Regions from separate parts of the Mesorhizobium sp. P2_H9 genome, predicted to be linked through region 2. Evidence: predicted binding sites of a transcription regulator. Region 2 holds the regulator's gene; each other region holds the start of a gene.

Region 1 (5,240 bases), on a different contig from region 2:
GCCATTCCGAAAGGCCAGTATGAAGGCGCCGATTCGCTCGGCCTCGGCTACTGGCAGAAAATGTATTTCGTCGTCATGCCGCAGGCGCTGAAGCTGGTCATTCCAGGCATCGTCAACACCTTCATCGGCATGTTCAAGGACTCCAGCCTGGTCTCGATCATTTCGATGTTCGACCTGCTCGGCATCGTCAAACAGAACTTCTCCGACCCCAACTGGGCAACGCCGGTAACGGCGAAGTCCGGCCTGGTGTTCGCGGCCTTCGTCTTCTGGCTGTTCTGCTTCGGCATGTCGCGCTATTCAATGTACACGGAACGCCGGCTCGACACCGGCCACAAACGCTAAAAACAAAAGGGGACCCTGCCATGGTCATAGAAAATGCGGTCAGCGCGGAAGAGATCAAGGTCGATGCCAAGAAGATGCACATCTCGACCACCGATGTCGCCATCGACATCATCGCCATGCACAAATGGTACGGCGAATTCCATGTGCTGAAGGACATCAACCTGAAGGTCATGCGCGGCGAGCGCATCGTCATCTGCGGTCCTTCGGGCTCCGGCAAATCGACGATGATCCGCTGCATCAACCGGCTGGAAGAACACCAGAAGGGCAAGATCATCGTCGACGGCAAGGAGCTGACCAACGATCTGAAGAAGATCGACGAGGTGCGCCGCGAGGTCGGCATGGTGTTCCAGCACTTCAACCTGTTCCCGCATCTGACCATCCTGGAGAACTGCACGCTGGCGCCGATCTGGGTGCGCAAGACACCGAAGAAGCAGGCCGAGGAAATCGCCATGCACTTCCTCAAGCGTGTGAAAATCCCGGAGCAGGCCAACAAATATCCAGGTCAGCTCTCAGGCGGCCAGCAGCAGCGCGTGGCGATTGCCCGTTCACTGTGCATGAACCCGCGCATCATGCTGTTCGACGAGCCGACCTCGGCACTCGACCCGGAAATGATCAAGGAAGTGCTGGAGACGATGGTGGGCCTCGCCGAAGAGGGCATGACCATGCTGTGCGTCACCCACGAAATGGGCTTTGCCCGCAAGGTTGCCAACCGGGTGATCTTCATGGACCAGGGCCAGATCGTCGAACAGAACACGCCGGCCGAGTTCTTCGATCACCCGCGCCATGAGCGGACGAAGCTGTTCCTGTCGCAGATCCTGCACTGACGATTTCAATGCGAAACGAAGAGCCCGGCCGGAAACCCGGCCGGGCTCTTTTTCGTATGGATCGGCTGAGGCAGTGTTCGTTGTGTAGCGGCAGGGCGCAAGGACGCCATCGATGAAGAAGCTCGGGCGCATCCTTGGCCTGTTCATCGTCCTGGCAGCGCTTGCCATGGCGCTGGGTACACTGGTGCCGCGCCCGCTGTGGCGGACGGCCAATGCCAGCGCCGCCGCGACGCGGCATATCCTCGTGCTGAAAAACCCGATCCACACCGATATCGCCATTCCGGTCGATGACCGCGTGCGTCAGCGCTTCCATTTCCTTGTCGATGCCGGCATTCCGGCCGATGGTGCTGAAGTTCGCTACATCGTCTTCGGCTGGGGCGGCCGCGCTTTCTATCTGGAGACGCCGACCTGGTCCGAACTGAAAGCGGTGCCGGTGCTAAAGGCGTTGACGCTGGATGCCTCGGTCATGCATGTCGATATCGTCGGCGACATCGCCGAACCGCGTCCCGACGTCACCGGCTTCGACATCGGCGAGGAGCGTTTTGCTGCGCTGCTCGATTTCATCGAAGCGAGCTTCCAGCAAGGGCCGAACGGACCGATCCTTGTCCCGGATGCGGCCTATTCCAGATATGACGGCTTTTATGAAGCCAATGGCCATTTCAATGCACTGGTCGGCTGCAACACCTGGACGGCGGCGGCCTTGCGCACAGCCGGCCTGCGCACCGGCTGGTGGAACCCGTTGCCGGTCTCGCTCGGCCTGTCGATGCGGCTTTATGATTAGCTATCGACGTCCGACGGTTTCGGGCACCCGCCAGCCATAGAGCCAGTCCAGGTCTGAGGCGAGCTTTTCGGACGAGCGCGTCGCCAGGAACAGATTGCGGGCCATCGCCACCGGCCCCGCAGCATGCCAGGCGAGCCGGTTGACGGCGCCACGGCGGGCAACTTTTGCTACACGCGGACGCCGTTCCTGTTCCCACGCGGCAAGCGCACCCTGGAGATCGGCAGGCAAGGCGGCGACGAAGCCGGCAAGCGTTGCGGCATCCTCGATCGCCATCGCCGCGCCCTGTGCGGCAAACGGCGTCATCGCATGCGCCGCATCGCCGATCAGCGCGATGCCATCCGACGTCGTCCAGGGCTGGCGCTGGTCCACTGTATGGATCGGCCACGCCGTCCACGGCCCGGCTTCTTCGACCAGCCGGGCCAGTGCCGGCGCCGTGCCGCGCATGGCGCTGGTGAGGATCTTGACGTCGGCATTGCCGGACCAACCCTCGGCGATGATCTCACCCTTGGTGAACGCAGCAAGGTTGAAGGCGGTGCCTTTGCTGACGGGGTAGGCTACGAGGTGGAAGCCGGGATGCAGGAAGGTGGTGACGCAGTCGGTTGCAGCGATCGCCGCGAAGGCTTTTCCGGCGGCGCTGTCGGCGCTGACCGTGGCGCGCCAGGCGAGTTCGCCCGAAAACCGGTTTCTGGACGAAAACCCGGCAGCAGCACGGGTCGCCGACCAGACACCATCGGCGCCGATCAGCAGGAACCCCTCGGCCTCGACGCTCTTGTCGCCAATCTCAGTCGTTGCGATGAGGCCATGCGGCCCCTTGGCGACGCCGCTGACGCGCGCGCCGGTGACAAGCTTGATGCCAGGCAATTCCGCCACGCGCGCCATCAGCGCGTTTTGCAGATCGGCGCGGTGAGCGACGAGGTAGGGGGCCTGCCAGCGCTTTTCGGCCAAGTCGCCAAGCGGGACGCGCGCCAATTCGCGCAATGTTCCTGCATCCCTAAGCACGACCGCCTCCGGCCGCACCGCTGCCGGCGACAGCCGGTCGAGCACGCCGAGCTGGCGAAGGATGCGCGTTGCGTTGGGGGAAAGCTGGATGCCGGCGCCAGCCGCTTCGAGGCGCGGCGCTTGTTCGAACAGCTTTATCGGATAGCCGCGCTCGGCGAACGCTAGGGCAGCGGTCAGCCCCGCAACACCCGCCCCGGCGATAACGATCTGCCGGGACTGCATGTCGCTCATTGGGATCGTCGCGAAAGAATCAGGCGGCCTGGTCGATATACAGGCACCCGGCCGGCGCCGTTTCCGTTGCCTTCAGCTTTGACGAATAGCGATAGAGCGTCGAGCAATAGGGGCAGACTTTTTCATCGTCGTCGCCCATGTCGAGAAACACATGCGGATGGTCGAAAGGCGGATTGGCGCCGGTGCACATGAATTCCCTAACGCCGATGTCGATCGCCGCGTGGCCCGCATCGTTCTGGAAATGGGGAATGGAACCGCCTGCCATCGTCGTCTCCTTGCTCTCTCGTAGAATTGCATCTGGATCATAACCCGTCTCTTTGCAAGATCGATGAAATGAAACTGTCGCAAAAGCCTGTCACAGGATAAGTTAAGCCGGTTAACCGGCTGAGCAGTCGAGAAGAGCAGGAACCATGAACGAACTGAAGCCGGTACAGAGCGAATTCACCACCGTGGAGAAGGCCAGCTCCGAAGGCGGCAACCCCGACCGTTTCGTCAACCGCGAGTTTTCCTGGCTGCAATTCAACCGCCGCGTTCTCGAAGAATCGCTGAACCTCAATCATCCGCTGCTCGAACGCGTCCGCTTCCTGTCGATCTCGGCAGCCAATCTCGATGAGTTCTTCATGGTCCGCGTCGCCGGTCTCGCCGGCCAGGTGCGCGAGGGCATCACGCTCAAGAGCCCGGACGGCCGCACGCCGGAGCAGCAGCTCGAACAATTGCTGCGTGAGGTCGAGCGCCTGCAGGAGGACCAGCAGAAGAGCCTTTCGGCGCTGATGCTGCTGCTCAACAAGGAAGGCATAGAGAGCATCGCCCGCGACGCCCTGACCAAGGACGAGAAGGTCTGGCTGGAAGACCATTTCCAGGAGCAGGTGTTTCCGGTGCTGACCCCGCTATCGATCGACCCAGCGCACCCGTTCCCGTTCATTCCCAATCTCGGTTTCTCGATGGCGCTGCAACTGCGTCATCGCAAGAATGGCGAGGAGATGAGCGCGCTGTTGCGCCTGCCGGTTGCATTGAAGCGCTTTATCCGTCTGCCCGACCGCAAGCATCATGTCCGCTTCATCCCGCTCGAAGAGGCGGTCGGCCTCTATATCGGCAAGCTGTTCCCCGGCTACGAGGTCAAGGGCTCCGGCACATTCCGCATCATCCGCGACAGTGATATCGAGGTCGAGGAAGAGTCCGAGGATCTCGTGCGCCTGTTCGAGACGGCGCTGAAGCGCCGCCGCCGCGGCTCGGTCATCCGCATCGAGTTCGACAGGTTGATGCCCAGCGAGTTGCGCGACTTCGTCGCCGGCGAGCTTGGCGTGTCGTCGAGCCGCATCAGCGTTCTGACCGGTCCGCTGGCGCTCAGCCAGATCTCCGAAATCGTCGCCGTGGCCCGCGACGACCTCAAGTTCACGCCCTACAATCCGCGCTTTCCCGAACGCATCCGCGAGCATGGCGGCGACTGTTTCGCCGCCATCCGCGAGAAGGACATCGTCGTTCACCACCCTTACGAATCCTTCGACGTGGTGGTGCAGTTCCTTCGCCAGGCGATGGCCGACCCGGAAGTGGTGGCGATCAAGCAGACGCTGTATCGCACCTCAAACGACAGCCCGATCGTGCGGGCGCTGGTCGACGCCGCCGAGGCCGGCAAGTCGGTGACAGCGCTGGTCGAGCTCAAGGCGCGCTTCGACGAGGAGGCCAACATCCGCTGGGCGCGCGACCTCGAGCGCGCCGGCGTCCAGGTCGTGTTCGGTTTCCTCGAACTGAAGACCCACGCCAAAATGTCGCTTGTGGTGCGGCGCGAGGACGGCAAGCTGCGCAACTACGTGCATCTCGGCACCGGCAACTACCATCCGGTCACCGCGCGCATCTACACCGACCTGTCCTTCTTCACCACCGATCCGACCATTGCGCGCGATGTCGCCCAGCTGTTCAACTTCATCACCGGCTATGCCGAGCCGACCGATGAGATGCGGCTGGCCATTTCGCCGTTTACGCTCAGAAGCCGCATCTTGAAGCACATCGCCGACGAGGTTGGCCATGCGCTCGAGGGCAGGCCAGCGCGCATCTGGATGAAGATG
Region 2 (5,240 bases):
CTCCTTCGACGAGAAGGTGATCGATCCTTCCAACAAGCGGGCCACCGATCCGAATGTACTGATCAAGGCGAATTATCCCAAGCTTGCCGAAAACGCGCTGATCGCCAAGCTCGGCATTTCTCCCGACGACAAGCCGGCTATCAAACAGCTCAAGGGCTTCCTGTCCGAAGGCGCCCGCGTCCAGCTGCGCGACATCGTCGCCGCCGATCCGTCGGTCATCGGCACGACGCGTGACGTCAACATCCTGGCTGCCGCCAATCTCGACTCGGCCTTCAAGGGGCAGATCGACCTCGGCGTCGAGGAAGCGCGCCGCAAGGTTTCCGACCAGCAGATCGCCTGGATGAACAAGCTGAAGGCGGACGGCGTGATGGCCGAGCACTTCAACGCCGGCCTGTTCACTTACGGCGCCTCCAGCCGCCCTGAAACCTCCGGCATGGGCGTGGCGATCATCGGCTCGCTCTACATGATGGTGATCGTGCTCTTGCTGGCGCTGCCGATCGGTGTCGCCGCCTCCATCTATCTGGAGGAATTCGCCAAGAAGAACCGCTTCACCGACCTGATCGAGGTCAACATCAACAATCTGGCCGCGGTGCCGTCGATCGTCTTCGGCTTGCTCGGCCTTGCCGTCTTCATCAACTTTCTCGGCATGCCGCGCTCGGCGGCCTTCGTCGGCGGCCTGGTGCTGACGCTGATGACGCTGCCGACGATCATCATCGCGACGCGTGCGGCGCTCGCCGCCGTGCCGCCGTCGATCCGCGCAGCAGCGCTTGGTCTTGGCGCTTCCAAGATGCAGATGGTGTTCCAGCATATCCTGCCGCTAGCCGCCCCCGGCATTCTCACCGGCACCATCATCGGCCTGGCGCGCGCGCTCGGCGAAACCGCGCCGCTGCTCTTGATCGGCATGGTCGCCTTCGTCGCCGACTATCCGAAGACACCTTTCGATCCGGCGACGGCGCTGCCGGTGCAGATCTACCTGTGGGCGAACGAGGCCGAACGCGCCTTCGTCGAACGCATGTCCGGCGCCATCATCATCCTGCTGGTCTTCCTCATGGCCATCAACATCACCGCGATCGTGCTTCGGCGCCGGTTCGAGCGGCGCTGGTAGAAAAAGGCATTTTGGTATGAACATCATGACCGAACAGTCCCTTGAAAACGCTGTGGGCGATAAAATGAACGCCAAGTCGAACGAAGTGATCAAAATGCGCGGCGACAAGGTCGGCGTGTTCTACGGCGAGAAGCAGGCGTTGTTCGACGTCAATCTCGACGTGCGCCTCAATCAGGTGACGGCGCTGATCGGCCCCTCGGGTTGCGGCAAGTCCACCTTCCTGCGCTGCCTCAACCGCATGAACGACACCATCGACTCGGCGCGGGTGACCGGCAAGATCACGCTGGACGAAGAGGATATCTACGACAAGAGCATCGACGTCGTCGAGCTCAGGGCGCGCGTCGGCATGGTGTTCCAGAAGCCCAATCCGTTCCCGAAGTCGATCTACGAGAACGTCGCCTATGGCCCGCGCATCCATGGACTGGCCAAGCGCAAGGCCGATATGGATCAGATCGTCGAGTCGAGCCTGAAGAAGGCGGCGATCTGGAACGAGGTCAAGGACCGCTTGCAGGAACCCGGCACCGGCCTTTCCGGCGGCCAGCAGCAGCGTCTATGCATCGCCCGCGCCATTGCCGTGTCGCCCGAGGTGATCCTGATGGACGAGCCCTGCTCGGCGCTCGATCCGATCGCCACCGCCCGTGTCGAGGAACTGATCGACGAACTGCGCCAGAACTACACGATCGTCATCGTCACCCACTCGATGCAGCAGGCGGCGCGCGTGTCGCAGCGCACGGCGATGTTCCATCTCGGCTATCTCGTCGAGGAGGGCGCCACCGACAAGATGTTCACCAACCCCGACGACAAGCGCACCCAGGACTACATTACCGGCCGGTTCGGCTGAGCGGTTCCGGCAGCGAAGTTTCAGGCACGAGGACTAGGATCATGGGTGAACATACCGTCGCATCTTTCGATGAAGAGCTGGGGCAGATCAGCAAGCTGATCCGCGACATGGGCGATCTCGCTGGCTCGATGGTCAGCGGCTCGACCAAGGCGCTGCTTAATTCGGACAACGCCCTTGCACAGCGCGTCGTCTCCGACGACGCCATCATGGATGCGCGCCAGCGCGAGCTGGACGACCGCGCCATCACGCTGATCGCCAAGCGCCAGCCGATGGCCAACGATTTGCGCGCAGTGGTCGGCTCGATCCGCATGGCTGGCGACCTCGAACGCATCGGCGACCTGGCCAAGAACATCGCCAAGCGCGTCGGCACCGTCGGCCTCAGCGTCACGCCGCGCGACCTGTCGCATTCCATCGATGCGATGGCCCAACTGGTGCTTATCCAGGTGCAGGGAGTGGTCGAGGAATATGCCGCCGCCGATGCGGCCGCGCTCGCCAAGCTCAGGAATGACGACGAGCGCATCGACGTCAAATACACATCGGTGTTTCGCGAGCTTTTGACCTACATGATGGAAGATCCGCGCAACATCACCGCGTGCACGCACCTCCTGTTCTGCGCCAAGAACCTCGAGCGCATCGGCGACCATGTCACCAACATCGCCGAAAATGCGTATTATGTTTTGACCGGCACGCAGCTGCCCGCCAATCGTCCGAAGCAGGACGAGACGGCGATGTCCGCGCCGGCGGCATGACGACAAGGCTGACCAGTCGATGATCGCGCCACGCATCATGGTGGTGGAGGACGAGGAGCCGCTAGGCCTGCTCCTCCGCTACAATCTCGAATCCGAAGGCTACCAGGTCGAGGTGGTGACGCGCGGCGACGAAGCTGAGATCCGCCTGCAGGAAAACGTGCCCGACCTGCTGGTGCTGGACTGGATGGTTCCGGCGGTTTCCGGCATCGAGCTGTGCCGGCGTCTCAGGATGCGGCCCGAAACCGAGCGGCTGCCGATCATCATGCTGACCGCGCGTGGCGAAGAGAGCGACCGCGTGCGCGGCCTGTCGACCGGCGCCGACGACTATCTGGTCAAGCCGTTCTCGACGCCGGAATTCATGGCCAGGGTCAAGGCGCTGCTGCGCCGCGCCAAGCCGGAAGTTCTGTCCAGCGTGCTCAAGGTCGGCGACATCGTGCTCGATCGAGAATCGCACCGGGTTTATCGCAAGAAGAGCGAGATCCGGCTCGGGCCGACCGAATTCCGCCTGCTTGAGTTCATGATGCGTCATCCTGGCCGGGTGTTCTCGCGCAGCCAGTTGCTCGACAATGTCTGGGGCGAGACGATCTATATCGACGAACGCACGGTGGACGTGCATGTCGGCCGGCTGCGCAAGGCGGTCAACAATGGCCGCATGCCAGATGTCATCCGAACCATTCGGGGCGCCGGTTATGCGATCCGCGAAGACTAGGTCCCTCGGCGCGGAAGCGTTTATTGGTTGAATGCGTCCACTCCCGGACCTCACACGTCGATGATTGGCTCAGCCCGCTCATGGCTTCGTCATTCTTGGGCGAAGCAAGGAGCGTAGCGACGCGGCGCAGACCCAAGGATCCATGCCGCGACCTCAAGGCGTTGCTACTGTGCAGAATTCTGCCCCGTTGAATTCTTTGACCGATTTCACGGCATGGATCCCAGGGTCTCCGCGACGGAGCTTCGCTCCTGCTTCGCCCTGGGATGACGACGTTGGGACGGCTTCGGCCAATCTCCAAAGTCGGCGACAATCTGCGGCATCAATGATTGACGTCGTCCTCAGGCCACGTCTTTCCCGATAGCGCCAGCCCGTGCCTGCCCGCCCGGCGCGAAGATCTCCTGGTCGACGAAGCTCAGTGCCCGCATGGCGCAGCCTTCGCGGATCAGCGGCAATTCGTTCGGTTCGGTGTCGAAGGAGATCGATTTCGAGTGCTGGCCGCCGGCGGTCTGGGCGATGGCCTCGCGCAGCGCCGGTTCGATCAGGTCGAAGGCGGCGGCGCTGACGCCGACCATGGCGACCGGCGCGGGATCGATCAGCGCAAAAAGACTGCCGAGGCCGAAGCCGAGCGCTTCGCCGGCCTTGCGGTAGGCCTCGCGCTCCGGCCCGTCTTTCTCGCGTGCCGCGACGGCGAGCGCCCGCATGTCGGCGTCGCTGACATCGGCGACCGGCTCGGCGTCCTCGCCCAATTGCCTGGCGTTGCGCCAGATGGCGTAGTTGCCGGCATAGGCCTCGACGCAGCCGCGCCGCCCGCAGCGGCACAGCGCCCCGCCCGGGCGATGGATCATGTGGCCGAACTCGCCGCCCGATGAATGGGTGCCGGTGAACAGCTCGCCCTTCAGCACCAGTCCCATGCCGATGCCGTGCGACAAAAGGATGGCGATGAAATCGTCGTGGTAGCGGACCGGATCGCGCCACTGCAGCGCCACCGCCATCATGTTGCAGTCGTTTTCCATGGTGGCCGGAATGCCGAATTCGCCTTCCAGTATGTCGGCGAAGGCGATGTCGGTCTGCGGCGTGATCGGCGACCACAGCATGGCGCGGGCGTGCGAATCGGTGATGCCTTGGATGCCCATAGCAATGCGGGCAACGCTGTGGGTGTCGAGGTCGGGATCCTCGAGCCGACGCCTGACTATGGCGACACATTCGCCGATCAGTTCGTCGCGCGGCATGGTCAGCGTGTCCAGCCGGCGCTGCTCTTCGGCCACCACCTGGCCGGCATAGTCGATGACGGCGACGGAAAGGAAATTCAGCGACAGCACCACGGTCATCACCGCGGCTGCTTCCGGATTGAGCCCGAGACCGACTTGCGGCCGGCCGCGTTTCAGCGAAACCGGCTCGCTGGCCTTGCTCTCGGCCAGGATGCCTTCCTCGATCAGGTCCGACGAGATCGCCGATATGGTGGAGTGGCTGAGGCCGGTGGTCGCGGCGATCTCGGTCCGCGACGGCTGGCCGGCGCGGCGCACGGCCGAAAGCACCATCGCCCGGTTGCGGCGGCGCAAATCGTCGTGGCGGATTCCAACCGACATCTTTCTTGCTTTCCTCCCGGTCGTCCTCGCGGCCTCTCATGATATTGAAGGCAGTCGGTGACACCAGCCAAATATTGGCAGAAGCCGGCAGCCCTGTCATTATTTATTGCGAGCCTCGAAAAAAAGTCAGTGGCACGTCAAAATCCATCAGAATCGATGTTGACAGCGCTCCGACGTTGGATCAGTATTTTTTCGAGGCTCGAAAAAATAGAGCCTTTGTGCCGGCCTTCGGGCCAGTTTGGTCGCGCCG
Region 3 (5,240 bases), on a different contig from region 2:
GGATGCTGGTTGGCGCACCGATGGCGCCGGAATCGAGAAAGCGCCTGATGCGCCTGACATTGGCGACATAGCGCCGGTTCTGCACGACGGCGTGGACACGCCCGGCACTGCGCGCCGCCTCGACGATGGCGCGTGCATTCCTAGGACTGTCGGCGAGCGGCTTTTCCGTCAGCAAGTGGCAATTATGGGCAAAGGCCGAGAACGCAACGTCGCGCCGCGCGGCGGGAACAACGACGTCGAAGACGGCATCGGGCCGGGTCTGGTCGAGCACCGCGTCGAGGCTGGTGCCGATGACGGCGCCGGTGAGCTCGTATTCGCGCGCCCTCGCCTTCGCCCTGTCGGCGTCAAGGTCGACAAGGCCGACAATGGCGAGCCCGGCAACCTGCCTAGCTGCATCAAGCCAGGCCTTGCTCATCGCTCCGCAACCGACCAGGACGACGTTGATCATCCAGCACTCCTCCCTCTCGGTCCCTCCAGACCGGTCGTCACGGCATTCACGGCTTGACCGTAAACGTTTTTCCGTAAACGTTTACGAGAACACACCCGATGAGGTAGAATGTCAATCGCCTGCTTGTAAAAAATCGTCTTGTCGCCTTGGCCTGAGCAGCCGCCGGTGATAGCGAGGGTTGGGGGAGAACTGTCCTTTGGCGTCCAGCATTCACGACCTTGCACGTCACCTGAACATTTCGATCGGCACCGTGTCGCGGGCGCTGAATGGACGCGCCGACGTCAATGCCGATACGCGTCAGCGCGTGCTGGCGGCGGCCAAGACGCTGAACTATTCGCCGAACCAGTCCGGTCGCAGTCTGCGCCAGGGCGCCACCCATTCGATCGCCTTCATGCTGCAGCCGCATCCGGGTGACCAGCAATATGGCGAGCCGTTCTTCATTCCGTTCCTGATCGGACTCCAGGCTAAACTGGCTGAGAGCGGGCTCGACCTCACCGTGGTCATGGGCGCGCCCGGCGACTATCAGTCGGAACGTCTGCGCCGTGTCGTCGAGACGCGCCGCGCCGATGCGGTGGTGCTTGCCTGGACGCGGCGCGAAGACGAGCGCATCGATTATCTGACCCAGGCCGGCTTCCCTTTCGCCACGCTCGGCCGCAGCCGCTCCGGCGCCAAATCCTATCCCAGCCTCGACCTTGACTTCGAAAAGGCCGGTGCCGAGGCGGTCGACCGGCTGGTGGCGCGCGGCCACCGCCGCATCGCCGCCATCCGCCCGTCGCTTGACCTCAATTTCGGCTATCTGTTTCTCGACGGCTATCGCAAGGCCCTGCGGCGGCATGGCATCGAGGTCGACCCCGCCCTGATTGCCTCCGGCTTCATCAACGAGGCCGGCGGCTACGAGGTGACACCGCAGGTCATGCACGCCAAGCCGACCGCCATCATCTTCAACAATGACGCGATGGCGCTTGGCGGCTGCAAGGCGTTGGCCGAGATGGGCATCAAGCCCGGTCACGACATGGCGGTGACCGTCATCGTCGACACGCCGCTCTGCCGCTACTTCTCACCGGCGCTGACCGCCTTCCGCCCGGCGCTGGAGCCGATGGGCCAAAGGCTCGCCGAGATTCTGCTGGCCTCGATCCCGGCCTTCGCCGGCCCGGACGGCCCGCGCCTCATCCGCGAGGTCTGGCCGCTGGAGTTGGTCGCGCGCGACAGCGATTGATCTGGAGCAGCGGCTGGTGGCTAAGGCCGGTAGCTCAATCCACCTTCTTCTCGCCCCTCTCGCCAGCCTTCACAATATCGCCAGTGGTGAACAGTATCTCCTTCAATTCCGCGCGCCAGTCCGTCTTCTGACGCAGCAGGAATTCCAGATCCATGCCGAAATGCTTGAATTCCTCGCCTTGCGCGTTCTTCATGATCGCCTTGGCCTGAGGGTCTTTTTCCACCGACATGCGCTGTTCGTACCAGCCGATCGCCTCCGCCTCCTCGATCAGCGAGGTGATCATGCGGGCAAAGGTTCGCACCTTCTGCGACAGTTCTTCCGGCGGCTCGTGATACTGATCGAAACCCATTTCTGTCCCTTCCTGATCCCATAGCCCGGCCGATCACGCGAAGCGGCACCAGGCTTCGTTGCAACGGATCAGAATGGAGAATGGTTCCGGCTGCCAACGAGCCCGCCCCTGTCACGCCAGTATCATGTTCGCGTCCTAGACCGCTTCCGGGAAAAGGGCTCGCGGCATCGTCCGATGCGACGTGGAGTCCTTTCGGGTTTTGGCCGCTCCGGCTTTGTCGCAAAGAGGATAATCATGAAAAACTCGCACCGAACCCTGTCGCTCGGCGTCGCGCTGGCGCTGTTCGGCGCCGTGACGCCGACGCTGGCCGACGGCACCGCCACCATCGGCGGCCTCGTCAACAAGGGGCTGGTCGGCGTCGGCCGCATCCCGGCCAACCTGAAGGACAAGTTCGGCGAGACGTTCGGCTCCGGCTCCGGCATGTCGATCGACACCGCTGGCTGGACGCATGACGCCGACGGCTACAGGGGCTCGCTGTGGCTGCTGCCGGACCGCGGCTACAACGTCGTCGGCACCACCGACTACCGGCCGCGCCTCAACACGATCGGCATCGAGTTCACGCCGGTGGCACCCGGTGCCGCTGCTGCGGCCGGACAGGAACAGACGGGCGTCAAGGCGACGCTCGCCGACACCATGCTTTTGACCGACGACAAGGGTGCTGACGCCACCGGCCTCGACCCGCTCAACGGCGTTCGCGCGGCAAGCGGCGACCTGCCGATCCTGCCCGAGGTCAACGGCAAGCTGGCGCTCGACAACGAGGCGATCGCGCGGCTGCCGGACGGCACGATGTTCATCTCCGACGAATACGGCCCCAACATCTACCGCTTCTCGGCCGACGGACACCTTCTGTCGGCCACGCAGCCGCCGGCCGCCCTGGTGCCGATGCGCCATGGCGCGCCGAATTTCGCGTCCGACAATCCGGGCCCGGGTGCGGCCGAGCCCGATCCGAAGGATCCCGACACCGGCCGTCAGAACAACCAAGGCCTCGAAGGCATGGCGCTGACACCGGACGGCAAGTTCCTCATCGCCGTCCTGCAATCGGCGCCGCGGCAGGATGGCGGCGATTCTGGCTCGACGCGCCAGAACACCCGCGCGCTGGTCTATGACGCCTCCGCCCTCGCCCACCTCAAACTGGCGCATGAATATATCGTGCCGCTGCCGGTGTTCACCGACGCCAAGGGCAAGACCAAGATCGCCGCGCAAAGCGAGATCGTCGCGCTGTCCGACCAGACCTTTCTGATGATCACGCGCGACAGCAACAACGGCCAGGGGCTGAAAGGCGACACCTCGCTTCCACGCGAGATCAACATCGTCGATCTCGCCGCGGCGACCGATATCGCCGGTAGCGTTTTCGACGCTGCCGACAAGCCGGTGGCGCCCAAAGGCGTGCTTGACCCCTCGGTGACGCCGGCCAGGCTGACGCCGTTCATCGACATCAACGACAAGGGCGAACTCGGCCGCTTCGGCCTGCACAATGGCAAACCCAACGACAAGAACAACCTCTCGGAGAAGTGGGAGGCGATGTCGGTGGTCAGCGTGCTGGATCCGAAATTGCCCGACGACTATTTTCTGTTCGTCGCCAACGACAACGACTTCCTCAGCCAGGACGGCTTCCAGGTCGGCGCGCCCTACAAGGCCGAGGACGGCGCCGATGTCGACACCATGTTCCTGGTCTATCAGGTCACGCTTCCGGGCCTCGCCAAGAAGTAGTCGGATACAATGGAAAAAAGCGGACGCGCCGGGCGAGTCCGCTTTTTTCTCGGCGATCAGCGATACCGCTGAGAAACTTACTTCAGAATCTCGGCATCCCTCGGCACGCCCGCATCGATCGGCTCGGCGGTCCTGTTCGACACGGCGGAGTTCTCCCCGGCGACCGAGAAGGTCTCGCGCACATGGACCTGGGTTACGCCGTTGACCCGGCTGTAGAGGTCGATGATGTCCTGGTTCATGAAGCGCACGCAGCCCGACGATGCGTTCTTGCCAATGGAATCCCACTCCGGCGTGCCGTGCAGCCGGTACATCGTGTCCTTGCCGTCACGGAACAGATAGAGCGCACGGGCGCCGAGCGGGCTCTGCGGTCCCGGCGGCATGCCGTCCTTGTATTTCGCCAGTTCCGGCCGGCGCTGGATCATTTCTGGCGGTGGCGTCCACACCGGCCACTTCTTGCGCGCCTGAACGACAGCGGTGCCGGTCCAGCCGAAACCGGCCTTGCCGAGGCTGACGCCGTAGCGGATGGCCTTGCCGCCGTCGCGCACCAGATAGAGGAAGTGCTCCGACGTATCGACGACGATGGTGCCGGGCTTTTCTCCGGTCGGATCGTCCACGATCTGGCGCACGAACTTCGGATCGAGCTTGGATATCGGGATCGCCGGCAGTTGGTAGCCCTCGTCGACGCGTGCCGCGTACATGCTTTCGGCAGCGCCGAAAGCCGAATCGCTTGGCGGCGGCGGCGCCACCACCGGCGGCGGCGCCACGTCCGTCGTTGTGCAGGCCGAAAGCGCCACGGATGCAGCACCCAAGGCGGATGCCCCCAGAAACGCGCGCCGATTCAGGCGCTCAGAAAAAAGCGGATTGTCGGACATGATCCCCCCGATTTGCGTCCCACGCGGCGACGATCCATATCCCATTCCGAATGCTTTGAGAACCTGATTGGCGCAGGCGCGCAAAGCGGAATGTTCCGATGCCGCATCGACCTTGTCCGTTAAATCGGCGATCATTGCGACCGGACTGAGACAGCGCCGAGCAGCCCACCATGGACGAAAAGATACCCGCGCGCCGGCGCACCGGCGACCTGACCAGCGGCCCGATCCCGCGCACGCTGCTGCTGTTCGCGCTGCCGGTGCTCGGCTCCAACGTGCTACAGTCGCTTAACGGCTCGATCAACGCCGTCTGGGTCGGCCGCTTCCTCGGCGAATCGGCGCTGACCGCGACGTCCAATGCCAATCTGGTGCTGTTCCTGATCCTCGGCACGGTGTTCGGCATCGGCATGGCGGCGACCATCCTGGTGGCGCAATCGGTCGGCGCGCGTGATCTGCCGGAGGCGCGGCGCATCGTCGGCACCAGCGCCACTTTTTTCTTCATCGTCTCGGTGGTGTTCGCGGTCTGCGGCTGGATCTGGGTTGATGCCATCCTCAACACGCTGGGCACGCCGGCCGACGCGCTGCCGTTGGCCCGCTCCTATCTGCGCATCATCTTCGTTGCCGTGCCGATGATGAACCTGTTGTCCT
Region 4 (5,240 bases), on a different contig from region 2:
TTGGGATACCAAGTTGGTATCCGTCTTGGACGCAAGTCCGGCTGCTGTCAATGCGGCATCCTCGAACGGTCGGCCGATTGGTCCAGTGACAAGAACAACGGAATAAAAATGTCGCAGATGCAGAATGTCGAAAAACAGCTTCGCGAGATGATCCTCGGCCTCGAGATCGGCCCTGGCGAGCGGCTGACGGAGCGTTGGATAGAAGGCCGCTTCGGCGCGTCGCGCACGCCGGTCAGGGCGGCACTGCTGCGGCTGGAGACGGAGGGGCTGATCTGCCGCGACGGGCGCGGCTGGACGGTGTCGCCGATCAACCTTGCCGAGCTTGAGCAGATCGCCGTCTATCGCGAGGCGGTCGAGGTCGCGGCGCTGCGCCTGACCTGCGCCCTTGAGGACAGGAGCGCCGTCGACGTCATCGAAGCGATGCTCGACTCCTGCGATGCCGGCACCCCGCGCGAGGAATGGCACCGCGTCGGCATGGATTTCCACATCGAGCTGGCGCGTCTGTCCGGCAACGAGTTTCTGTTCAGGGCTGTGCGCGATGCGATGACGCGTCTGTCGCGCGCCCGCTGGCTTGAGGTCCGCGACGAGGCAGCCCTTGGCCGGGCCTGGGCCGAGCACCACGCCATTCTGGCGGCGGTGCAGGCTGGCGACGCCGACGAGGCGGCAGGCCGGCTCTCAACCCACATCGTGGGCAGCCGCGACCGGCTGGTGACGTCGCTGCACAATGACCGGCGCGGCCTGCGCGCCAGGGGCTTTGCCGTCGTCGCCGCCTGACGCACGTCATCACGAAAAGGCAGAACGGGCAGTGCAATCACTTTCGGCCTCGCTTCGCGAACGCCGATGGCGTAAGAGCGGCCATGGAAAACAACCGATTTGAAACACCCGTGACCGTCAAGTCGGTCGCGGAGGGAAGCACTCAGCTCTTGCGTACGGCGCGCGAGGCTTCCGATTATCTGCTCAACAGCTGGCCCGGCAAGCGCAGCATGAAGCACCGCGAAGCGCTGCAGGCCTGTCATGACGCGCTGGCCGGCGACAAGCCGGCGATGAACGCAAGGCGCGCCTTCATCGCCGCCGCGCGCGAAGTGAACGTCTTCGTCAGCGACAAGATGCCGGCCTGAGCACGGCAAGGACCGGCTCGAGCTTGACGTAACCGGGAGGCGTAAGCCGGTCTGCCGCGCCGGGTCGGATGCCGCTCTATTCTGCCGTTTCGGTCTCGGCTTCAGCGTTGGTCTCGCTCTCGGGCGTCGAACGATCCTTGGCCGCGACCTTGGCCGCCAGCTTCTCCGCCTTCTTGGCAGCCTTCTGCCGGTCACGCTCCTTGCGTTCTTGCCCGTAGTTCGGTGGTCGTGCCATGTCGTATCCTTTCTCTAGACTTGCCCCTGCCTAGGAGCATTGGGCTGCAAACACAACACCGCAGGGGACGATCGGCACCCATAGATGCCCTGCGGTGAGCTTCCGAGTGGTTCCGGGCTTGCAAGATAGGCGGCACAATGGTGTAGGAAAGACTTGAGGCGCCGAAATGCTGGGGCCGCCAGTCTGTTTTGATCAAGTGACCGATGGCCACAGTCCTACGCAACTCAGTCAAGGTGTTCTACTACGCACGCAACGTCGTGCGCGATCTGGCGCCGCAGGCATTGTTCCGCAGCCGGCTGGCCGGTCGGCTTCGCCAGGCAAGCCTTTCCGACGCGGCGGTGCGCGAACGGCTGGATTACTACAACAAGCTGCAGCACGCCTTCGTGCCGAGCCCGAATGCCGTGCCTGTCCGCCGATTGCCGTTCAGGCCGAGCATGTATTATTACGACCTGAAGGAATTCGCCCGCTATTTCGATCCGGGCCTGCTGATCGATCTGGAGTTCGGCGACGTCATTGACGTGCCAAAAGTGCCTTCGATCGTCAAGGATCGGCCAATCCAGGACGACAACAGCAATGCCGTGCTGATGAAGCTCGACAAGTTTCGTCATTTCAACATGCCCGCCGACACCATGCGTTTCGCGGACAAGCGTCCGGCCGTGGTCTGGCGCGGCGAACTCAACAATCCGATCCGGACGCTGTTCCTGAAGGCGGTGCGCGATCTGCCGTTCTGCGATGTCGGCTCACCCAAGTCGACCGCGGCGGCTTACCGCAAGCCATATCTCAGCATCGACCAGCAGCGGCACTACCGCTACATCGTTTCGCTCGAAGGCAATGATGTGGCGACCAACCTCAAATGGATCATGAGTTCGAATTCGCTGTGTCTGATGCCGCCGCCGACATACGAGACCTGGTTCGCCGAAAAGCAGATAGAAGCTGATATCCACTATGTGCCGCTCGCCCCGGATTTCTCCGATCTTGCCGAAAAAATGCGGTATTTCGAGCAGCATCCGGCGGAGGCCGAACGCATCATTGCCGCCGCCAACGCCTATTGCCGAAAGTTTTGCAACGAGCAGACCGAGCAGGCGATCTCGCTGCTCGTGCTCTACAAATATTTCGTGCTCAGTGGCCAGGTCGAGCCCGACGCCGAGGTCTGGCGCTATATCTCGGGCTAGCGCCGGCGCTTCTAGGTCGCTCAGACACCGCTCCGGTCGATGACCAGATCGGCCGGACCGAAGCGGTCCTTTGCCGTGAGCTGCTGGTGCCAGTAGGGATAGAGCAAGGGCGGCCTGCTGACGGCGTCAAGCCGGGCGCGCTCGTCCTCGGCAAGCACCAGGCTTGCAGCGGCAATGTTGTCCTTGAAGTGCGCTTCGGTGCGCCCACCAATCACCAGCGAACTGACCGCGGGGCGGCCGAGCAGCCAGGCCAGCGCCACCTGCGCCGCCGAAACGCCACGGCTCTTGCCGATCTCGACCAGCACGTCGACGATCCGCCACAGCCGGTCCTCATCACGGATCGGCGGCTCCGACCAGCCGCTGAGCTGGCGGGCCGTAGGGCTGTCGCGATTGTACTTGCCCGACAGCAATCCGCCGGCAAGCGGGCTCCATACCAGCACGCCAAGCCCCTGATCGACCGAGATTGGCAGAAGTTCGTATTCGGCTTCGCGCGCTTCCAGCGTGTAGTGGATCTGCTGGGTGACGAAACGCGGCTGATGACTTCTGTCGCTGATCCCCAACGCCTTCATCACTTGCCAACCGGAATAATTGGAGCAGCCGACATAGCGGACTTTGCCCTGCGCCACCAAAGTGTCGAGCGCGGCGATGGTTTCCTCGAGCGGCGTCACGCCGTCCCATTCGTGCAGGAAATAGATGTCGATGACATCGGTCCTGAGGCGCTTCAGGCTCTTCTCGCACTCGCGGATCAGGTGGTAGCGCGACAGGCCTTCGTCGTTCGGACCCTTGCCGATCCGCATGCGCGCCTTGGAGGCGATCAGCACATCGCCCTTGCGCTTGCCGCCGAGCGCTTCGCCGATGATCTCTTCCGAAAGCCCGTTCGAATAGACATTGGCGGTGTCGATGAGATTGATGCCGGCATCGATGCAGGTGTCGATGATACGCCTGGCTTCCGCGACGTCGGAATTGCCGACGGCGGCGAACGGCCCGGTGCCGCCGAAGGTCATGGTGCCCAGCGTCAGCGTCGAAACTTTCAGGCCGGAACGGCCAAGCGTGCGGTATTCCATGTCAAATCCTCGCAATTTCGGTGGGGAGGGCAGGGGAGCCCGAACGGGTTCGGCATTTGTAGGACAATATGAGTGGCTTGTCGCCATGCCACGGCGACGGATCGACCATGCCTCGCGGATTTGCGGCGTCCGGTGGCTGCAATAAAACCGTCACTACCGGCCTATATCAAGTCGGCTCAGGGTTTCATGTCAGCCGGCAAGCGGAGCAGCGCAAATGACCGAGTTAAAACAGAATTCTCCAGCCAGGGATTGGCTTGAAGCGGAGCTGGCCGACACGCTCGACGAAGACTACGAACTGGAAATGTCGGAGCCGGCGCTGTCGATGGAGATTGCCAAGATCTACAAGAACGCGCATCCGCCTTCGATCGATCGCATGCAGTATTTTCGTGACCTCATCACCCTGCAGTCCGAGTTGATCAAGCTCCAGTCCTGGGTCGCCTATCACAAGAAGAAGCTGGTGGTCATTTTCGAGGGCCGCGACTCGGCCGGCAAGGGCGGCGTCATCAAGCGCATCACCCAGCGGCTCAATCCGCGCATCTGCCGCGTCGTGGCACTGCCAGCGCCGACCGAGCGCGAGAAGTCGCAATGGTACTTTCAGCGCTACGTGCCGCATCTGCCGGCCGGTGGCGAGATCGTCCTGTTCGACCGCTCCTGGTACAACCGTTCCGGCGTCGAGCGCGTGATGGGCTTTGCCGAACCAGATCAGGTCGAGGAGTTCTTCCGCGACGTGCCGGAATTCGAGCGCATGCTGGTCCGCTCCGGTGTCACGGTTGTCAAATACTGGTTCTCCATCACCGACGAAGAACAGCAGATGCGCTTCCTGATGCGCATCCACGATCCGATGAAGCAGTGGAAGCTGTCGCCGATGGACCTGCAGTCGCGCGTGCGCTGGGAGCAGTATACCAAGGCCAAGGAAGAGACCTTCGCTCGCACCAACATTCCCGAAGCGCCGTGGTTCATCGTCGAAGGCAACGACAAGAAGCGGGCACGGCTGAACTGCATCGATCATCTGCTCAAGCAAATGCCCTATGAGGAAGTCCCGCACGAGGAGATCACGCTGCCGGAGCGCGTCTTCAACCCCGAATATGAGCGCCAGACGCTACCGCGCGAGCTTTACGTGCCGGAGAAGTACTAGCTCCCTTCTCCCCGTCGCTATACGGGGAGAAGGTGCCGGCAGGCGGATGAGGGGCGGCGCTGACTTCGACAGCTGGCTCAAATCGCCGGGATGGACTTATTTCGACGCCATATCGCAGTCGTCCAATCTTCGATCGGTAGCGCCGCCCCTCATTGCCCTGCCGGGCATTTCTCCCCGTATAGTGACGGGGAGAAATAGCTGTAATTACGCCCGCTTGATCACCACATGCGTCGCGAGCGGCGTAGCGGTCTGCTCGCTGCACTGGTAGCCTAGCTTGGGCATGTCGAGGCCGGCAAACAGGTTCTCACCCTTGCCGAGCAGCACCGGCGAAACCGCCAGATGCAACTCGTCGATGAGCTGCTCCTGGAGATACTGCCGGATGGTGGAGACGCCGCCGCCGACGCGGACATCCTTGCCGGCGGCAGCGGTTTTCGCCCGGTCGAGCGCATCATGGATGCCGCCGGTAACGAAGTGGAAAATGGTGCCGCCTTCCATTTCGATAGGGTCGCGCTTGTA

The links. The regulator PhoB, encoded in region 2, activates phosphate uptake and scavenging genes when phosphate is short. The targets are predictions, from matches to a motif close to TGTCATNNANCTGTCAT.
Region 1: AC1DXN_RS11290 (RNA degradosome polyphosphate kinase) is a predicted target of PhoB. The motif match lies at 3,507-3,523, and genes of this name have one in related genera.
Region 3: AC1DXN_RS18065 (esterase-like activity of phytase family protein) is a predicted target of PhoB. The motif match lies at 2,123-2,139, and genes of this name have one in related genera.
Region 4: ppk2 (polyphosphate kinase 2) is a predicted target of PhoB. The motif match lies at 3,727-3,743, and genes of this name have one in related genera.

Annotation. Positions count from the first base shown of each region.
Region 1 is NZ_JBFUFX010000005.1:222,679-227,918, reverse strand. Features, by position in the region: gene AC1DXN_RS11315 (amino acid ABC transporter permease) at 1-342, shown strand, start outside; gene AC1DXN_RS11310 (amino acid ABC transporter ATP-binding protein) at 363-1,166, shown strand; gene AC1DXN_RS11305 (TIGR02117 family protein) at 1,279-1,947, shown strand; gene AC1DXN_RS11300 (FAD-dependent monooxygenase) at 1,948-3,177, opposite strand; gene AC1DXN_RS11295 (zinc-finger domain-containing protein) at 3,197-3,442, opposite strand; gene AC1DXN_RS11290 (RNA degradosome polyphosphate kinase) at 3,588-5,240, shown strand, end outside.
Region 2 is NZ_JBFUFX010000010.1:118,903-124,142, forward strand. Features, by position in the region: gene pstA (phosphate ABC transporter permease PstA) at 1-1,105, shown strand, start outside; gene pstB (phosphate ABC transporter ATP-binding protein PstB) at 1,122-1,946, shown strand; gene phoU (phosphate signaling complex protein PhoU) at 1,988-2,695, shown strand; gene phoB (phosphate regulon transcriptional regulator PhoB) at 2,715-3,404, shown strand; gene AC1DXN_RS20210 (ROK family protein) at 3,743-4,990, opposite strand.
Region 3 is NZ_JBFUFX010000009.1:169,743-174,982, forward strand. Features, by position in the region: gene AC1DXN_RS18050 (Gfo/Idh/MocA family protein) at 1-448, opposite strand, end outside; gene AC1DXN_RS18055 (LacI family DNA-binding transcriptional regulator) at 645-1,664, shown strand; gene AC1DXN_RS18060 (ferritin family protein) at 1,699-2,013, opposite strand; gene AC1DXN_RS18065 (esterase-like activity of phytase family protein) at 2,248-3,723, shown strand; gene AC1DXN_RS18070 (L,D-transpeptidase) at 3,801-4,595, opposite strand; gene AC1DXN_RS18075 (MATE family efflux transporter) at 4,766-5,240, shown strand, end outside.
Region 4 is NZ_JBFUFX010000003.1:431,322-436,561, reverse strand. Features, by position in the region: gene AC1DXN_RS08140 (GntR family transcriptional regulator) at 109-774, shown strand; gene AC1DXN_RS08135 (DUF982 domain-containing protein) at 885-1,118, shown strand; gene AC1DXN_RS08130 (hypothetical protein) at 1,195-1,353, opposite strand; gene AC1DXN_RS08125 (glycosyl transferase family 90) at 1,557-2,525, shown strand; gene AC1DXN_RS08120 (aldo/keto reductase) at 2,546-3,589, opposite strand; gene ppk2 (polyphosphate kinase 2) at 3,804-4,724, shown strand; gene AC1DXN_RS08110 (dihydrofolate reductase family protein) at 4,929-5,240, opposite strand, start outside.